DNA from 2 places in the Nocardia sp. NPDC057663 genome. Region 2 is predicted to be linked to the other one. Evidence: predicted binding sites of a transcription regulator. Region 2 holds the regulator's gene; the other holds the start of a gene.
The links. The regulator HspR, encoded in region 2, represses chaperone genes until heat shock. The targets are predictions, from matches to a motif close to ANNTGAGTNNNNNNNACTCANNT.
Positions count from the first base shown of each region.

Region 1 (8,979 bases), on a different contig from region 2:
CCGTCTCGGGACCGCATCCGATCCTGCCCGAGCGCTCCGCCTCGCGCCGCACCCGTAACCTCCTCGCGGTCGCGGCGGTGACCGTCGCGGCCGCGGTCGCGGCAGGTGCGTTCCTGATCGGCATCCAGCTGCGAGACCAGCCGGATGCCGGCGGTGTGGCCGACACGACGTCGGTCGCCGAGGCCACGGACACGCCGACCGCCACCGGCGCCCCGGCCACCACGGTCCCCAGTGCCTTCGTCGGGAGCTGGCAGGGGCAGGCGTCGGACGGTCCGGTGCGCTTCGCGATCGAGCTGACCATCGGCAACGGCAAGGTCGGGCAGAAGGTGGCCACCGCGTCGAACACCGGCACGATCTCCGGTGAGCGCTGTGAGCGGTCGGAGACCCTGGTCGAAGCCACCACCGACCGCCTCGTCTTCCGGGCGAAGCTGACCGGCAAGAGCGCGCGCGGCTGTGTCGACGAGGGCGCGACCTCGACGGTCACCCTGCGGCCGGACGGCACCCTCGCCTACAGCACGCCGGGCGTACTCGGCGGTAGCATCGCCGGCGTCCTGCGGAAGTCCTGATCGTCGATTGCCGGCCGGTTGCCGGCAACGTACCGGTAGGTCCGAAACGGCGAACCGGACACCCCGCGTGGCCGGTGGTGGTTCACTACCACCACGAGCTTGTTTGGACCCGTGACCAGCACATCTCCCCAGGTGATGCCGATCTCAAATTTTCAGCCGTTGCGATCTGGGTCACTACTATGCCAGACTCTCGTCCCACACTGTGAAGCCGTCCGGTCTCACAATGTCCGGAGAGGGAGTGGGTTGAGCAAGCGGCAAGTGCGTGATGTTGCCACCCTCCCGGCGGTTGCGCGGAAATCAGTCCACGACCAGCGAGAGCGCTGCGGCGGTCAGCAGGTCGACCAGCTCGCCGACCGGCGGGCGCGAGTCGAGCAGCAGCCATTCGTGCGCGACACCGTTGACCGCGCCGGTGATCAGTCCCGTGGTGAGCTGCGCGTCGCCGCGCAGCCGGACGCCCTTGCCTGCCAGCGCGGACTCGATCAGCGCCGACCAGGTGTGGCGCCGCTCCCGGCGATGGTTCTCCATCCGATCGCTGACCCCGACGACCTCGATCAGCGCCACCTGCGCGCGGTACGGGTCGGAACCGAGCGATTCCAGGTAGGCGGCCAGGCCCGCGCGCAGCGCGGACTCCGGGTCGCCGTGCTCGATCACCGCCGCGGCGACCGCGGCCGCCGCGTCGTTCTGGATGCGGTCGTAGGCCGCGATGAGCACGTCCTCGCGTGTCTCGAACTCCTCGTAGAACTGCCGCTTGGACAGCCCGGCCGCCGCGCACACCTCGGCGAGCGAGCACGTGACGTACCCGCGTTCGGCGAAGATTCGCGTCGCTGCTTCCAGGAACCGCTGGCGCCGTTCGGCTTTACGCGCGACGACTGTACGACCCCCATACCGCCTGTCCGCTGTAGTCACCTCTCCAATGTATCTGAAACCCGGGATCACACTTACCTTTCCGGACTGCTCCAACCAATCCCCACAAAGAAGGACGGCTGACCAGTGCTGCGCACCCGAGGCTCGCGGACCGCTTTGTCCGCTCTCGTACTAGCGGTGAGTGCCTCACTCGCCGCACCGGCATCGACCATGGCTGCCCCGCGGCCAGCGGCACAGCCGAGCGTTCCGGCGATCGCGGAGAACGTACCCTCCGAGACGCTGGCCGCGCTGGCACCGTCGATCGTAAGCGCCATCTCCGCCCCGGCCCCCATCGCGGATGGTGCGCAGGGCGCGATCCTGGCCCAGGCGCGCGTGCTGCTCGCCACTCCGGGCATCCCCGCGCAGGTCAAGTCGACGCTCGAGCGGGTCATCACCTTCCTCGACGGTAGTGGTGGCGGTGGCCCCGAGCTCCCGCCGTCGGACGGACCGCGGATCGCGCAGTTCCTCTACCCGACCATCGGCAAGGGCTGCATCGGCCCGACCTCCGATTCCGTCGGCACCGCGCTGGCCGTACCCGGCCCGGCCGAGCTGCCGCCGCCCGGGCCCGCCGCGGGCCAGACCGGTTTCGTCTTCACCGCGCTGGGTACCAAAACGGCTACCGTCGTGCAGAACCCGCCGATGACGGTGCAGTGGGTCAACCTGGACAACCGGCGCACCGGCACCCTGCCGCTCACCACCGCGGCCGGAATCAACCCGGACGGACCGGCCACCCTGTCCGCCATCGCCGACACCGGTTCGGGCCGGGTCGCCGCGGTGATCACCGGTTCGCTCACCACGACCACCGCCGATGGTGACCGGACCTGCTCGTTCGCCCCGACCCTCGGGTTCTTCTCCGTCGCTTGAGCCGACGCCACGTATTGGAGTTTCGATCTATGAAGTTTGCCGTCCCCGGCCTGATCAGCGGTCTGGCCGGCGCGATCCTCGGGGTGATTGCCGTGCTCGGCATCACCGCAGGCGCGCAACAGAATTCGATCCCAGCACCCGAGACCACCGCTGACCCCGGCTCGTCGGTGCTCGGCAACGTGCAGTACGGCAGCCGATGAACAGCGGGCGCAGGATGATCGCCTGCATTCTCGTCGGACTCGGCGCGCTGCTGCTCGCCGCCGCTGTCATGATTCCCACCTACACCGTCGGCAAGGTCGCCAAGACCCCGCTGGATCTGCGGATCACCACGATTGCCAAGAGTGTGCCGGGCGAGGAAAGCCTTGTGCTGGACGCGAAGTCGCTCACCTCGCCGGAGGGCTCGGCCAAGGTCGACAAGAACGTCCCGGTCGTCTCGCAGCGCTTCCTGACCGTCGAGGAGCCGTCGGGCTCCGACGAGATGACGGTCCAGGCCGGCCAGACCCTGCGTCGTGACGACCGCGACGGCGACACCGGCATCCTCACCGCCTCGATCGACCGGGTGACCATCGACCGCGTGACGGGTCAGCCCGTCGACGCCTCGCCCAACAGCTCGCTCGCGGTCACCGTCGACAAGTCGGGCGCCTCGGTGGCCGACGCCCTGACTCGCCAGGGCCTGCAGTACCGCTTCCCGATCGGCACCGAGAAGAAGTCGTACCCCTACTTCGACACCAACGCCCGCTCGACCCGGCCCATCGACTTCGTCGAGGAGGCCGAGATCAACGGCGTGCCGGTCTACCACTTCCGGCAGACCATCCCGGTGACGAACATGAACGACGTGGTTCCCGCCGCGACCAACAAGCTCAGCCTCCCGGCCGCCAAGTGGGGCCTCGAGGGCGACGAGCCGGTCACGATGACCCGCTTCTACACCAACACCCGTGACCTGTGGGTCGAGCCGCGGACCGGCGCGGTCCTCAAGGGCGGCGAGTCCATCCACCTGTACTACGGCCGCAGCGCCAACCAGGTCGACGTCACCGCGCTGAAGGCACACCTCGTCTTCGACGAGGAGACCATCGACGCGCAGATGGCCGTCACCCAGGAGAGCCTCGACAAGCTCGACCTGTTCGGCAAGACCCTGCCGATCATCCTGGGCATCCTCGCCGCGATCCTGCTCATCGCCGGCGCCGTCCTGGGCGTCCTGAGCGGCGGCTCCACCTCGCGCCGCACCTACGACCCGCCCACCGAACAACTCCGCACCTCGAACCTCTGACTCGGTTCCCCTGCACAGCGCGGCCTCTCCGGATCACTCCGGGGAGGCCGCGCTGCTTTCGTCGTTCGCCGTCGGTGAACGACGGCACCGGTAGGAACAAACCACCACCCCCCCGGGTTGAGTCAGCAAAGCTCAACTTTGGAAGGGTCGACATGACTACAGCTCAGAACCTGCCGGTGCTGTTCCTCACCGATCCGATCGTGCTGCCGGGCATGGTCGTGCCCATCGAATTGGACGAATCCGCGCAGGCCGCCATCGACGCCGCGCAGGCCGGGAAGACCGGCGCCGTACTCGTCGCGCCCAGGCTGGACGAGGGGTACGCCTCCTACGGCGTCGTCGCCTCGATCGAGCAGGTCGGGCGGATGCGCGGTGGCGCTCCCGCCGCCGTGCTGAAGGCCGAGCGCAGGGCGCGGATCGGGCACGGCGTGACCGGGCCCGGCGCGGCCCTGTGGGTGGAGGCCGAAGTGGTCGAGGAGGCGGCGCCCGACGAGCGGACCACCGAACTCGCCGCCGAATACAAGAAGCTGGTCGTCGCGGTGCTGCAGCGGCGGGAGGCGTGGCAGATCATCGACATCGTCAACCAGCTCGACAAGCCGGACGCCATCGCCGACACGGCCGGCTACGCGCCGTACCTGTCCGACGAGCAGAAGCGCGAGCTGCTGGAGACCCCGGACGTCGTCGTCCGGCTGACCAAGCAGATCGAGTGGATCAAGGACCACATCGCCGAGGTCGAGGTCACCGACAAGATCTCCGAGGACGTCCGCGACGGCATGGAGAAGAGCCAGCGCGAGTTCCTGCTGCGCCAGCAGCTCAACGCCATCCGCAAGGAACTCGGCGAGGACGAACCCGACGGCGCCGACGACTACCGCACCCGCGTGGAGAACGCCGACCTGCCCGAGAACGTGCGCGCCGAGGCGCTGCGCGAGGTCGGCAGGCTGGAGCGGGCCAGCGATCAGAGCCCGGAATCGGGCTGGATCCGCACCTGGCTCGACACCGTGCTCGACCTGCCGTGGACGGTGAAAACCGAAGACAGCACCGATGTCTCGGCCGCGCGCGCCGTGCTCGACGCCGATCACCACGGCCTGGACGAGGTGAAGGACCGCATGGTCGAGTACCTGGCGGTGCGTGCGCGCCGGGCCTCGCGTGGTCTCGAGGTCGTCGGTGGACGTGGCTCGGGCGCGGTGCTCGTGCTGGTCGGTCCGCCCGGCGTCGGCAAGACCTCGCTGGGTGAGTCCGTCGCGAAGGCGCTGGGCCGCAAGTTCGTTCGCGTCGCCCTCGGCGGCGTGCGCGACGAGGCCGAGATCCGTGGCCACCGCCGCACCTACGTGGGCGCGCTGCCCGGCCGGATCGTGCGCGCGGTGAAGGAGGCGGGTTCGATGAATCCCGTTGTCCTGCTGGACGAGATCGACAAGGTCGGCTCCGACTTCCGCGGTGACCCGGCGGCGGCGCTGCTCGAGGTCCTCGACCCCGCGCAGAACCACACCTTCCGCGACCACTACCTGGACCTGGACCTCGACCTGTCGAACGTGCTGTTCATCGCGACGGCCAATGTCATGGACACCATCCCCGGCCCGCTGCTGGACCGGATGGAGCTCATCACCGTCGACGGCTACACCGAGGCCGACAAGGTGGCCATCGCCCGCGACTTCCTGGTGCCACGGCAGCTGGAACGCAACGCACTGACCGCGCAGGAGGTTTCGATCACCGACGCGGCGTTGCGCGAGATCGCGGCGAACTACACCAGGGAAGCCGGGGTGCGCCAGATGGAGCGCCTGGTCGCCAAGGCATTGCGCAAGGCGGCGACCAAGCTGTCCGTAGCCGGCTCGCCCGCAACCGATTCCGGCGCCGACGTGCTCGACCTCGGTCTCGGCTACGATCCGTCACTCGGCTACGACAGTGCGGCAACGGGTCTGATCGTCGACGTCGACAACCTGACCGACTACCTCGGCCGTCCCCGGTTCACCCCGGACTCGGTGGAACGCACCGCGGTCCCCGGCGTGGCGACCGGTCTGGCGGTCACCGGCGCCGGTGGCGATGTGCTCTACATCGAGGCCAATGCCGCCGAGGGCGAGCGCTCGCTCACCCTCACCGGTCAGCTCGGCGACGTCATGAAGGAGTCGGCGCAGATCGCCCTCACCTACGTGCGCTCGCACCTGGCGGAGATCGGCATCGAACCGAAGGTCCTCGACCGCAATATCCACATCCACTTCCCGGCGGGTGCGGTGCCCAAGGACGGCCCGTCGGCAGGCGTCACCATGGTCACGGCTCTGGTCTCGCTGGCACTGGGCCGCCAGGTCCGCGGTGATGTGGGCATGACCGGCGAGGTCACCCTCAACGGCCGGGTGCTGCCGATCGGCGGCGTGAAGCAGAAGCTGCTCGCGGCCCAGCGAGCCGGTCTGAAGACGGTCTTCATCCCGGCCCGCAACGAACCGGACCTCGACGAGGTCCCGGCGGAAGTACTGGCCGCCCTGGATGTCCGCCCCGTCGCCGACGTGGCCGACATCCTGGCCTACGCCATCGAGCCGATCGCCGAACCGGCGGCCGACAAGCTGGCGTACACGGCCTGACAGAACGCCGAACTGGCGTAATCGTGCATTTCCGAGCCGAATTGCACGATTGCGCCAGTTGTTCTATCGGCTGACCGTCGGCGGCAGCGGGGCCGCGTCCTCGGCGGTGATGATCGGGAGCTGATCGGTCTCGAAGGTGTCCTGGTCCTCGCCGAACTCGTCGTCGAAATCAGCGTCGTCATCGAATTCCGGGTCTTCTTCGGCGTCGGCCGCGGCGGACGGGGCGAGGTCCTTTTCCACGCGCCGGGTCGTTCCCTGGGCCACCGCGCACAGTGTCGGTTCCTCGCCCTCGGTTTCGGCGTAGACGTCGCAGTGGGTGACGGCCTGGCGGCGGGTGGCGCCCAGGACGGTGGCGTGGATGCGCAGGCGCTCGCCCATGGCGGGGCGCAGGTAGGTGATGGTGAAGCCGCCGGTCAGGACGTTGGGGCCGAGGACGGTACCCGCGGCGAAGGTGAGCGCGTTGTCCGCCGCGTAGGCGAGCACCCCACCGTGCACGAAACCGAACTGCTGACCGTGTTCGGGCTGGATCTCGATGACCAGGGTGGCCGCGCCGTCCCCGAATTCCGTGAGTTCGGTGCCGACGAGGCGCGCGAACGGCTGCGCGGCTAGTACCTGGCGGGCCAGGTCGAGATCGAGGGTGGTGGCTTCGGTCGGCATCGGGTGTTCCGTTCTTCGAGCTCGGTCGTGACATCGGTTGGCGCGCTACGGATATTGCCATCCGGCCGGTTCGGCGAGTACCCCAGTGCCGCACCCGTCAGCGCCAGGTTGCGGCGGTTTGTCGGTACCGTGCGGTAATACTTCAACCGTGCCCCAGTGGCTGCTGCATGTCGATCTCGACCAGTTCCAGGCGGCGGTGGAATTCCGGCGTCGCCCTGAGCTGCGCGGACAGCTGGTCATCGTCGGCGGCTCGGGCGATCCCGACCAGCCCCGCAAGGTCGTCACCTGCGCGTCCTACCCGGCCAGGGCCTACGGTGTGCGCGCGGGCATGCCGTTGAAGACGGCGCATCACAAGTGCCCCGACGGTGTGTTCCTGCCGGTGGACATGGCCGCCTACGAGGCCGCCTCCGACGAGATCATGGCGACCCTGGGCCGGGTGGCGGGCGGGGTCGAGGTGTGGGGCATGGACGAGGCGTTCGTCGCCACCGACGGCGATCCGTGGCCCTTGGCCGCCGAGATCCGCAGTGCCGTCGTCGAACTCGGCCTGACCTGCTCGGTCGGCATCGGCGACAACAAGCTCACCGCGAAACTGGCCACCGGTTTCGCCAAGTCGGCGGGCAAGTCCTCCGCCGAGCCCGAGCACGACCCCGGCGCGGCGGCCGGCGTCTTCGAGCTGACCGCGGCCAACTGGACCGAGCTGATGGGCCACCGCCCCACCGACGCGCTGTGGGGTGTCGGCGCCAGGATCGCGCAGCGCCTGGCCGCCCTCGACATCGCCACCGTCGCCGACCTGATGGCCGCCGACCGGCAGCGCCTGGCCGCCGAATTCGGCCCCAACACCGGCCCGTACCTGTGGGTCCTCGGCCACGGCAAGGGCGATACCGAGCTCACGACCACCCCGCGAATCCCGGTGGGCCGCAGCAAGTCCGAGACCTTCCCGCACGATCTCACCGAGCAGGCCGAGATCCGCCGCGAGGTGGCGAGGCTGGCCACCGAGGTCGCCGAGGAGATGATCGAGCACCAGCGGATCAGTACCCGCGTCTCGGTCACCGTCCGCACCAAAACCTTCTACACCCGCAGCAAGCAGCAGAAACTCCCCGAGCCCACCGCCGATATCGCCACCATCGTCGACACCGCCCTGGCCATCATCGACCGATTCGACCTCGACCGCCCCGTCCGCCTGCTCGGCGTCCGCCTCGAACTCCTCCCTCCCGAGCCCTCTTGACCATCTCACGACCACCCCGACTCGTGGACAGCTGATCAACCACGCTGTGGTGGCGGCACCGGCCGAGAGAGCACCGCCACCACAGCGTGGTGATCGCCTGTCCAGGAAGTTTTGGTCTGCCCGTGGGGGTGGTTCGCCTCGTATGCTCTGAGCCATGGATTACTCCGCGATGGTCGCCCGTGAATCCGATGGTGGGATCGTGCTTGCCCGTGAGCAGGTGGGGGACGATTTCCTCGGCAGCGGTGAAGTGACGATCAAGGTCCACTACTCGAGCGCCAATTACAAAGATCTCCTCGCGATCACCCCGCGTGGCGGCGTGGTGCGCAACTACCCGATCGTGCCCGGTATCGATCTCACCGGTGAGGTGGTCGCATCCGAGATCGACGACTTCGCCCCCGGCGATCAGGTGATCGCGCACGGCTACGAGATCGGCGTCGCCCGCAACGGTGGCTTCGCCGAATACGCCAGGGTGCCCGCCGAATGGGTGGTGCGCCTGGACGGCCTCGACACCCGCGACGCCGCCACCATCGGCACCGCGGGCTTCACCGCGGCGATGAGCGTGCAGGCCCTGCTCGACCGCGGCCTCACCCCCGACGACGGCGCGGTCCTGGTCACCGGCGCGACCGGCGGTGTCGGCACCGTCGCCATCGACATCCTCTCCGGCCTCGGTTTCGAGGTCATCGCCTCCACCGGCAAGACCGACGCGGGCGACCTGCTCGCCGAACTCGGCGCCAACGAGGTCATCGGCAGGCTCCCGCTCGACCCGGACGCCAAGCCCCGCCCCCTCAATAAGGCGGTCTGGGCGGCCGCGGTCGACAGTGTCGGCGGCGCGTCGCTGGCCCATGTCCTGAGCTCCATCGGCTACGGCGGCGCGGTCGCGGCGAGCGGCCTCACCGGCGGCGCCGAACTGCCCGCCACCGTGCTGCCCTT
Region 1 covers NZ_JBHVHX010000006.1:69,771-78,749, reverse strand. The annotation lists gene ACFVAV_RS15925 (protein kinase) at 1-566, shown strand, start outside; gene ACFVAV_RS15920 (TetR/AcrR family transcriptional regulator) at 864-1,472, opposite strand; gene ACFVAV_RS15915 (hypothetical protein) at 1,557-2,333, shown strand; gene ACFVAV_RS15910 (DUF2613 domain-containing protein) at 2,363-2,533, shown strand; gene ACFVAV_RS15905 (DUF3068 domain-containing protein) at 2,530-3,600, shown strand; gene lon (endopeptidase La) at 3,753-6,167, shown strand; partial or broken gene ACFVAV_RS15895 (PaaI family thioesterase) at 6,396-6,824, opposite strand; gene ACFVAV_RS15890 (DNA polymerase IV) at 6,973-8,049, shown strand; gene ACFVAV_RS15885 (acryloyl-CoA reductase) at 8,204-8,979, shown strand, end outside.
Region 1: lon (endopeptidase La) is a predicted target of HspR. The motif match lies at 3,716-3,738, and genes of this name have one in related genera.

Region 2 (8,979 bases):
GCCGAGGCCGACCCGAACACCCTGCGCACCGCAGCCTTCACCGCCGTCCGCACCTGGCGAGCCCGAGCCGCCCACCCCCTGGCCGACCAGTCCACCGCCACCGCCTGCCGAGCCGCCGCCCGCAGCGCAGAAGGAGTCCTGTCCGAACTACCCCGCTGACTGTCTGCGGCCGACGGCAGGTTCAGGTTCTAACCCCGCAGCACCGGCACGATCTCCTCGGCGAGGTACTGCTCCACCCCACGCCCGGCTCGCTCCGCCGCGACCACGGTGGTTTCCCGCTCATCGGCCTTGGCCGCCAGCGTCTTTCGTGATTCCGTCTCGACCCCGCCGCCGATGACGAGCAGGCGAACCTGCTCGCGGTCGAGGATATCCAGCGCTTCCTCGTCGAGGGTGGTGCCGAGGGCGCGGTAGCCGAGGTCGCCGATGTAGGTGATGGAGGTGTCGACCACGCTCTGACCGCGGCCGACGACGAGAAGATCAACGGTGTGCATACTCTTCCTTTCGCAGTGAAACGGTGAGTCGCAATGTCTTCCGGGCGCACCTTAGCCGGTTTCGTACCGTGACGATGCCCAAACCTACGCGGACGACCCGTCCATCGTCGCTCGTAGCCGCGCGATCAGTGCCTCGAACTGCTCGAGCTGCTCCGGCGAGTATTCGGCCAGGATCGCGTCCTGCGCGGCATTGACCGTGTGGAAGAACTCGTCGGCGAGGCGGCGCGCCTGCGCGCTGCACCGCAATGTCACCACCCGCCGGTCGGTGTGCTCGCGGCTGCGAGTGACGTATCCCGCCTGCTCGAGCCGGTTGATCAGGGTGGTCATCGCCCCCGAGGTCAGGGTGATCCGCTTGCCGAGCAGTGCGGGGGACAGCGGAGTGCCTGCCGCCTCGGCGGCGGCGATCTCCATCAGCGCGAAGGCGTCGGTCGAGTGCACGCCGAGGGTCTCGGCGAACCGGCGGCCGAGTTCGGTGAAGCTCGCGCCGTAGTCGATGAGCCCGGCGGCGAGCCGCTGCCGCCCCGTCGCGACATCGCCGGATGCCTGCTTCGCCATGTCGTCCTCTCGTTCGCCGTCCGATTGACAACCTACCGCCTGACATTTAGCTTCATCATAAAGTAACTTGATGATGGAGGTAAATTGCAGACCGAAACCGAGACCCCACCGCTGCGGTTGTGGCTGGGACTGATCGCCGTATCGCTCGGCGTCGCGTTGATCGTGGTCGACCTGACGATCGTGAACGTGATCGTCGCGCCGATCGTCGACGACCTGGCGATCACCTCGATTCAGGCGCAATGGATCCAGGAGTCCTACGCGATCGTCTTCGCGGCGCTACTGCTGCTCACCGGCAGACTCAGTGACCTCTACGGCGCCCGCAAACTGTTCCTGATCGGTCTCGTCGTCTTCGGCGTGACCAGCCTGCTCGCCGCGCTCGCGCCGAGCGGCGGTCTGCTGATCGCGGCGCGCTTCCTGCAAGGCGTCGGCGGGGCGATGATCCTGCCGACCTCACTGGCCCTGGTGAATGCCGCCTTCACCGGGAAGGCGCGCGGGCAGGCCTTCGCGATCTGGGGTTCCACGATCGGTGCGGCCGCCGCGGTCGGCCCGCTGCTCGGCGGCTGGCTCGCCGACTTCTCCTGGCGCTGGGCCTTCGGCATCAACATCCCGATGGTGGCCCTGATCATGGCCGCGGTGCTGATCTATCTCCCGGTGTCGTCGAGCTCCGCGGGCCGCGTGGATTGGGTCGGTGCCGCGCTGTCGGCGCTCGGCCTCGGCCTGCTCGCGTTCGCCCTGATCGAAGGTCGTCACTACGGGTGGCTGATCGTCACCGAACCGCTGACCATCGGTGAATTCGCCTGGCGCAGCGGACCATCCCCGGTATTCGTCGCGCTCGCCATTGCGGTGCCGACCCTCGGGCTGTTCTGGCGCAGGCAGGCGCGGCTCGGCAGCGCGGACGAGCAGCCCCTGCTCGATGTGCGGCTGTTCGCCATCGACTCGTTCCGCAAGGGCAATGTGGTGACCCTGCTCGTCGGCCTCGGCGAGTTCGGCATCATCGCGGTCCTACCGCTGTGGATGCAGTTCGCGCTCGACTACACCGCGCTGCAGGCGGGTCTGGCGCTGGTGCCGCTCGCGATCGGCAGTTTCGTCGCCAGCGGCGCGAGCTTCTCGATGACGGCGTCGGTCTCGGCGCTGGGCCAGGTCAGGATCGGCTTGCTGCTGGAAGCCGCCGGTCTCGCGCTGCTCGGCCTGTTCGCCGCGGCCGACAGCAGCTGGTGGTCGATCGCCGTCGCCCTGTTCGTCTACGGCATCGGCGTCGGCTTCGCCACCGCCCAGGTCACCAATGTCGTGCTCGCCGACGTGCCCGCCGAGAGCGCGGGCCAGGGCTCGGGAATCCAGAGCGCCGCACGCGAACTCGGCTCGGCGCTCGGTATCGCGGTCCTCACCACCGTCTTCTTCAGCACCCTCGGCACCGGCCTGCGCGACCGCCTGGCCGACGCGGACCTGTCCGAAGCCGAGGTACACCGGCTGGCCTCGACCGTCACCGACAGCGCCGGATCGGTGATCCCAGCCCTCGCCGAGGACCCGCACGCACTCCCCATCGCCGAGGCGGCCCGGGCAGCCATGGCGGCAGGTATCGAGGTGTCGAGCTACCTGTGCGCGGGCCTACTCGTACTCGCCCTGGCGACAACCGCATTCGTCAAACCGGCGCGAAACGGCTAGCGGAACAGGATTTCTCGCACAGACGCGGTTGTCGCGGGCACATCGGCCCGCGGCAACCGCGTCGTGTCGAAACTCAGAGGAAGTACGCGGTCCCCGAGGAACTGCCGGTCCCGTACCCCAGGCTCTTGGCGAACTCCCGCACCGCGATCAGCGCATGCCCCACCGGCCCCGGATCGCTGCACGATCCGCCGACGGAAGAGAACGTGCACCCGTCGTCGGCGACGGCGACACCGACGTGCCCGTCGGCGGCCGCCGCGTTCCCCGCGCCCGTCATCAGCCCGCCGACCACGGCAGCGGCGAGGACGGCCCCGCCGACCCCGCGCTTCCACTGAATACTGCTCTTCGATGCACGCATGACTCCGAAGCTATCCTGCGGGCGTACCCATCGGCCGCCCCCAATATTCGGGGCAACGGGCCACGATCCGACCAGTGCCCGGTCGCCATGAGCGATCCGTCACGATCCCGCGTCGCGCCGCAGTTGAGCGCAGTCGTGGCAAGAATGGCCGAGGGGTCGGGAAGATTTTTTCGGGCGGCGGGAATGAATCGTCGCAGCTACTGGTTGTGCTGATCAACGATGTTGAGCGCATCGGACTCAAGTTCGGGTTGACGCCCGGCGCCCCGCGAGGGCAGGATTGAGCCCACTGCGCTCAGCGTTGCTGAGAAAGTTGCACTGAGTACGACAACTCAGTACGTCAAACAGGAGGAAATCACTATGGCTCGTGCGGTCGGAATCGACCTCGGGACTACGAACTCTGTCGTCGCCGTTCTCGAAGGCGGCGAGCCGGTCGTCGTCGCGAACTCGGAAGGCTCGCGCACCACCCCCTCGATCGTCGCGTTCGCGAAGAACGGTGAGGTGCTCGTCGGGCAGCCCGCGAAGAACCAGGCCGTCACCAACGTCGACCGCACCATCCGCTCGGTCAAGCGCCACGTCGGCACCGACTGGAGCACCGAGATCGATGGCAAGAAGTACACCTCGCAGGAAATCTCCGCGCGCACGCTGATGAAGCTGAAGCGCGACGCCGAGGCCTACCTCGGTGAGGAGATCACCGACGCGGTCATCACCGTCCCCGCCTACTTCGAGGACGCCCAGCGTCAGGCCACCAAGGAAGCCGGCCAGATCGCCGGCCTGAACGTGCTGCGCATCGTCAACGAGCCCACCGCGGCCGCGCTCGCGTACGGCCTGGACAAGGGCGACAAAGAGCAGACCATCCTGGTCTTCGACCTCGGTGGCGGCACCTTCGACGTCTCGCTGCTGGAAATCGGCGAGGGCGTCGTCGAGGTCCGCGCGACCTCCGGTGACAACCACCTCGGTGGTGACGACTGGGACGAGCGCGTCGTCACCTGGCTGGTCGACAAGTTCAAGGCCAGCTCGGGCATCGACCTGACCAAGGACAAGATGGCGCTGCAGCGTCTGCGTGAAGCCGCCGAGAAGGCGAAGATCGAGCTGTCCTCCAGCCAGTCGACCTCGATCAACCTGCCCTACATCACCGTCGACGCGGACAAGAACCCGCTGTTCCTCGACGAGCAGCTGACCCGCGCCGAGTTCCAGAAGATCACCTCCGATCTGCTGGATCGCACCCGCGCGCCGTTCCAGTCCGTGATCAAGGACGCCGGCATCAACGTGGCCGACATCGACCACGTCGTGCTCGTCGGTGGCTCCACCCGTATGCCCGCCGTCTCCGACCTGGTCAAGGAACTGACCGGCGGCCGTGAGCCGAACAAGGGCGTGAACCCGGACGAGGTCGTCGCCGTCGGCGCCGCCCTGCAGGCCGGTGTGCTCAAGGGTGAGGTCAAGGACGTCCTGCTGCTCGATGTCACCCCGCTGTCGCTGGGCATCGAGACCAAGGGCGGCGTGATGACCAAGCTCATCGAGCGCAACACCACCATCCCGACCAAGCGGTCCGAGACCTTCACCACGGCCGACGACAACCAGCCGTCCGTGCAGATCCAGGTCTTCCAGGGTGAGCGCGAGATCGCCTCGCACAACAAGCTGCTCGGCTCCTTCGAGCTGACCGGCCTGCCCCCGGCCCCGCGTGGCGTGCCGCAGATCGAGGTCACCTTCGACATCGACGCCAACGGCATCGTGCACGTGACCGCCAAGGACAAGGGCACCGGCAAGGAAAACAAGATCAAGATCCAGGACGGCTCCGGCCTGTCCAAGGAAGAGATCGACCGGATGGTCAAGGACGCCGAGGCGCACGCCGCCGAGGACAAGGCCCGCCGCGAGGAGGCCGAGACCCGCAACCAGGCCGAGTCGCTGGTCCACCAGACCGAGAAGTTCATCGCCGAGAACGCCGACAAGGTCCCGGCCGACGCCAAGACGAAGGTCGAAGAGGCCATCGCCGAGGCGAAGTCCGCGCTGGCCGGCACCGACATCGCCGCGGTGAAGACCGCCGTGGAGAAGCTGGCGACCGAGTCGCAGGCCCTGGGCCAGGCGCTCTACGAGTCGCAGGCCGCCGACGCCGCTGCCGAGGGCAACGGCGCTGGTCCTGCCGATGATGACGGCGTCGTCGACGCCGAGGTCGTCGACGAGCCGGTGGACACGGAGAAGAAGTGACCGAGGCCAACTCCGAGCAGGAGCTGATCGAAGACATCGTCGAAGACACCGAGACGGACTCCGCCGCCGAGGTGGCGGAGCCCTCCTCCGACGGCGAGGTGGAGGCGCCGGTCAGCGACGAGCTGGCCGAGCGCACCGCCGACCTGCAGCGGTTGACCGCGGAATACGCGAACTACCGCCGCCGGGTCGAGCGGGATCGTCAGGCCAACATCGACGCGGCCAAGGCCGCGGTGGTGACCGAGTTGCTCGGTGTGCTCGACGACCTCGACCGCGCCAGGGCGCACGGCGACCTGGACGCGGGCCCGCTCAAGGCCGTCGCCGACAAGCTCGAGACCGCGCTGACCAAGCAGGGTCTCGTCGAGTTCGGCGCTGTCGGTGAGTCGTTCGACCCGACGCTGCACGAGGCAGTGCAGCACGAGGGTTCGGGCGCCGATCCGGTCATCGGCGTGGTGATGCGCAAGGGCTATCGGTTCGGCGAACGGGTGCTTCGGCACGCGCTGGTCGGGGTAACCGATGCCGAGGCCGTGGGGGCATCGGATTCGGATGCCGACGGCGACGACCAATAGGAACGCGAGAGGAGGAGATGCCCGGTGAGCCAACGGGAGTGGATCGAGAAGGACTTCTACAAGGAGCTGGGTGTCTCCTCCGGCGCCTCGCAGGACGAGATCAAGAAGGCCTACCGCAAGCTCGCTCGTGACCTGCACCCGGACTCCAACCCGGGCGACACCAAGGCCGAGGAGCGGTTCAAGGCGGTCAGCGAGGCCAATGCCGTGCTGTCTGATCCGGCCAAGCGCAAGGAGTACGACGACACGCGCCGCCTGTTCGCGGGCGGTGGCGGCGGTGCGCGCGCCTACGGCGGCGGGTTCAACCCCGGTGCCGGCGGCGGCGGCTTCTCGCAGGACTTCAACATCGGTGACATCTTCGGTCAGGCCGGTGGCGCGGGCGCCGCGGGCGACGGCGGGCTCGGCGATCTGCTGGGCGGGCTGTTCAACCGGGGTGGCGCGCGCGGTTCGAGCCGTCCGCGCCGTGGCGCCGATGTGGAGACCGAGACGACGCTGGGCTTCCGCGAGGCCGCCCAGGGTGTCACCGTTCCGCTGCGGATGACCAGTCCGTCGCCGTGCACCACGTGTCACGGCAGCGGCGCCAAGCCGGGCACCAGCCCGCGAGTGTGTCCGTACTGCAACGGTTCCGGCGTGGTCAGCCGTAATCAGGGCGCGTTCGGTTTCAGCGAGCCCTGCGACGACTGCCGCGGCACCGGGTCGATCATCGACGACCCGTGCTCGGACTGCTCGGGCACCGGCATCCAGAACCGCACCCGCACGATCACCGTCCGGATTCCGCCCGGTGTCAGTGACGGGCAGAAGATCCGGTTGGCCGGGCAGGGCGAAGCGGGCCTGCGTGGAGCGCCCTCGGGCGATCTCTACGTGACCGTGCACGTCAGCCAGGACAAGGTGTTCGGCCGCCAGGGCGACGACCTGACCCTGGTGCTCCCGGTGAGCTACAGCGAACTGGTGCTGGGGACAACGGTTTCCGTGCCGACGCTGGACGGCCGGGTCGGCGTGAAGGTGCCGCCGGGCACTGCCGACGGGCGTATCCTGCGGGTACGCGGTCGTGGTGTGCCCAAGCGCGGCGCGGCGGGCGGTGCCGGTGACCTGCTGGTCACGGTGAAGGTCGCGGTTCCGCAGAACCTGGACTCCGACGCCACCGATGCGCTCAAGCGCTATCAGGAGGCGGAGAGGTCCGGTGGCTTCGATCCGCGTGCAGGATGGGCGGGTGCCTGATGTCCGATGATCCGAAGTCCGCGTCGGGTGGGACCTCGCGTGCCGAGTTCTTCATGATCTCGGTGGCGGCTCAGCTGGCGGGTATGCACGCGCAGACGTTGCGCACCTATGACCGGCTGGGTTTGGTCACGCCCCAACGCACTTCGGGTGGCGGGCGCCGTTACTCGACCCGCGACGTCGAGCTGCTGCGCGAGGTGCAGCGGCTGTCGCAGGACGAGGGTGTCAACCTCGCGGGCATCAAGCGAATCATCGAGCTCACCAACCAGGTCGAGGCGCTCCAGCAGCGCGTCGAGGAGATGAGCGCGGAGCTGGAGCAGTTGCGGGCGGGCTACCGGCCCGACCTCTCGCCGCCCCAGCGCAGCACCGCGCTCGTGGTGTGGCAGCCGCGGCACCGGCGGTAGGGTTCCACGATTCGGCGAGCCCCCGGTTCACGATCCGCTCCGGCGGACGCGGGCCGGGGGCTCGTTCGTGTCCCGGTCAACCACCGGCGATCGACTGGTGACTATTCAGCAACCTATTTATTCGTGATCTTGGCCGGGCACCTCGGGGGTGCAGGGCTCTGAGGTGGGGATATATCTCGGGACCATCACGAAAGTTTGCTGGAGGGACGCTGAATTCGGCTCGATCGGAGGCTATTTCCCCCTGCTCGACCAGCCACTCCGACACTCCCTCTCCGCGTGTCGTGGCACGGCGCGTCGGACCGGGGGTGCCGGGTTCGTAGCGGAAGGGTCGCTCTACCAGGCACGTTGAGTTGCGGTTGCCGCGAACGCCGGGAAGATCACGGAAGCGTCTGGTCATGTTCACCCGTGATTAACAGTCTGCTGGTATGTTTTTAGCTGGTACTGATGAGGTACCAACCGGTTTATAACGAATTACATGCGTGATGTTTAAGAGTACGATTCCTAAGCTGGCAAACCTCGCCTAGACTTCTCGCATCGGCTGCTGACGAGTGTCCTCCCAGCCCGTCACTCGCCGGCGCGGCTAGCGTTCGATGGGCGAAACGAGGTTGTGACACATATGGATTCGCGGACTGTCGCTTTGATCCGTACTACGTTCAAGGCGGTTGCTGCGGAAGACGGTGGGCCCGAGAAGCTAGCCAGATCGTTCTACTCGATCCTGTTCACGGAGTATCCAGGTGTCCGTGACTACTTCCCGGCGGCCATGGACTCCCAGCGTGACCGGCTCGTCAAGGCGATCTCCTACGCGCTCGACCGGCTGGAAGAGCCGGACAAGCTGCTTCCGTTCCTTGCCCAGCTCGGGCGCGATCACCGCAAGTACGGTGTGCAGCCCGCCCACTATGTCGCGGTGGCCAACTCGCTGAAGTCGGCCATGCGCCAGTTCGCCGGCACCGAGATGTGGACCGACGAGGTCGCCACCGCCTGGGACGAGGGCCTGGCCACCATCAGCGGCGCGATGATCAGCGCCGCCGACAAGGAGACGACGCCCGCGGCGTGGTCGGCGACCGTGATCGAACGCCGCGAGGTGCTGCGCAACCTGGCCGTCATCCGCGTCCAGCTCGACCAGCCGATGCAGTACGCGGCGGGCCAGTACCTCAGCGTGCAGGTGCCCGCGCGGCCCCGGATGTGGCGCTACCTCTCCCCGGCCAACCCGGCGAACGCCAACGGCGAGATCGAGTTCCATGTCCGCAGTGTGCTCGGCGGCTGGGTCAGCCCGGCCATGGTCTCGCACACCAACGTCGGTGACCAGTGGCTGCTCGGTTCGCCGCTCGGCGGCCTCGGCGTGCCGCGCAACACCAAGCGCAAGATGCTGATGGTCGGCTGCGGCACCGGCATCGCGCCGCTGCGCGCCCAGATCATGGCGATGGCCCAGCGCCGGGTCAACCCGAAGGTTCACCTGTTCGTCGGCGGCCACTATCCGTGCGACCTCTACGACCTGCAGGTGCTGAGCCAGCTGGCGATGGCCAACAAGTGGC
Region 2 covers NZ_JBHVHX010000001.1:972,114-981,092, reverse strand. The annotation lists gene ACFVAV_RS04645 (dynamin family protein) at 1-159, shown strand, start outside; gene ACFVAV_RS04640 (hypothetical protein) at 189-491, opposite strand; gene ACFVAV_RS04635 (MarR family winged helix-turn-helix transcriptional regulator) at 576-1,046, opposite strand; gene ACFVAV_RS04630 (MFS transporter) at 1,131-2,708, shown strand; gene ACFVAV_RS04625 (hypothetical protein) at 2,782-3,063, opposite strand; gene dnaK (molecular chaperone DnaK) at 3,421-5,265, shown strand; gene grpE (nucleotide exchange factor GrpE) at 5,262-5,831, shown strand; gene dnaJ (molecular chaperone DnaJ) at 5,856-7,046, shown strand; gene ACFVAV_RS04605 (heat shock protein transcriptional repressor HspR) at 7,046-7,447, shown strand; gene ACFVAV_RS04600 (FAD-binding oxidoreductase) at 8,064-8,979, shown strand, end outside.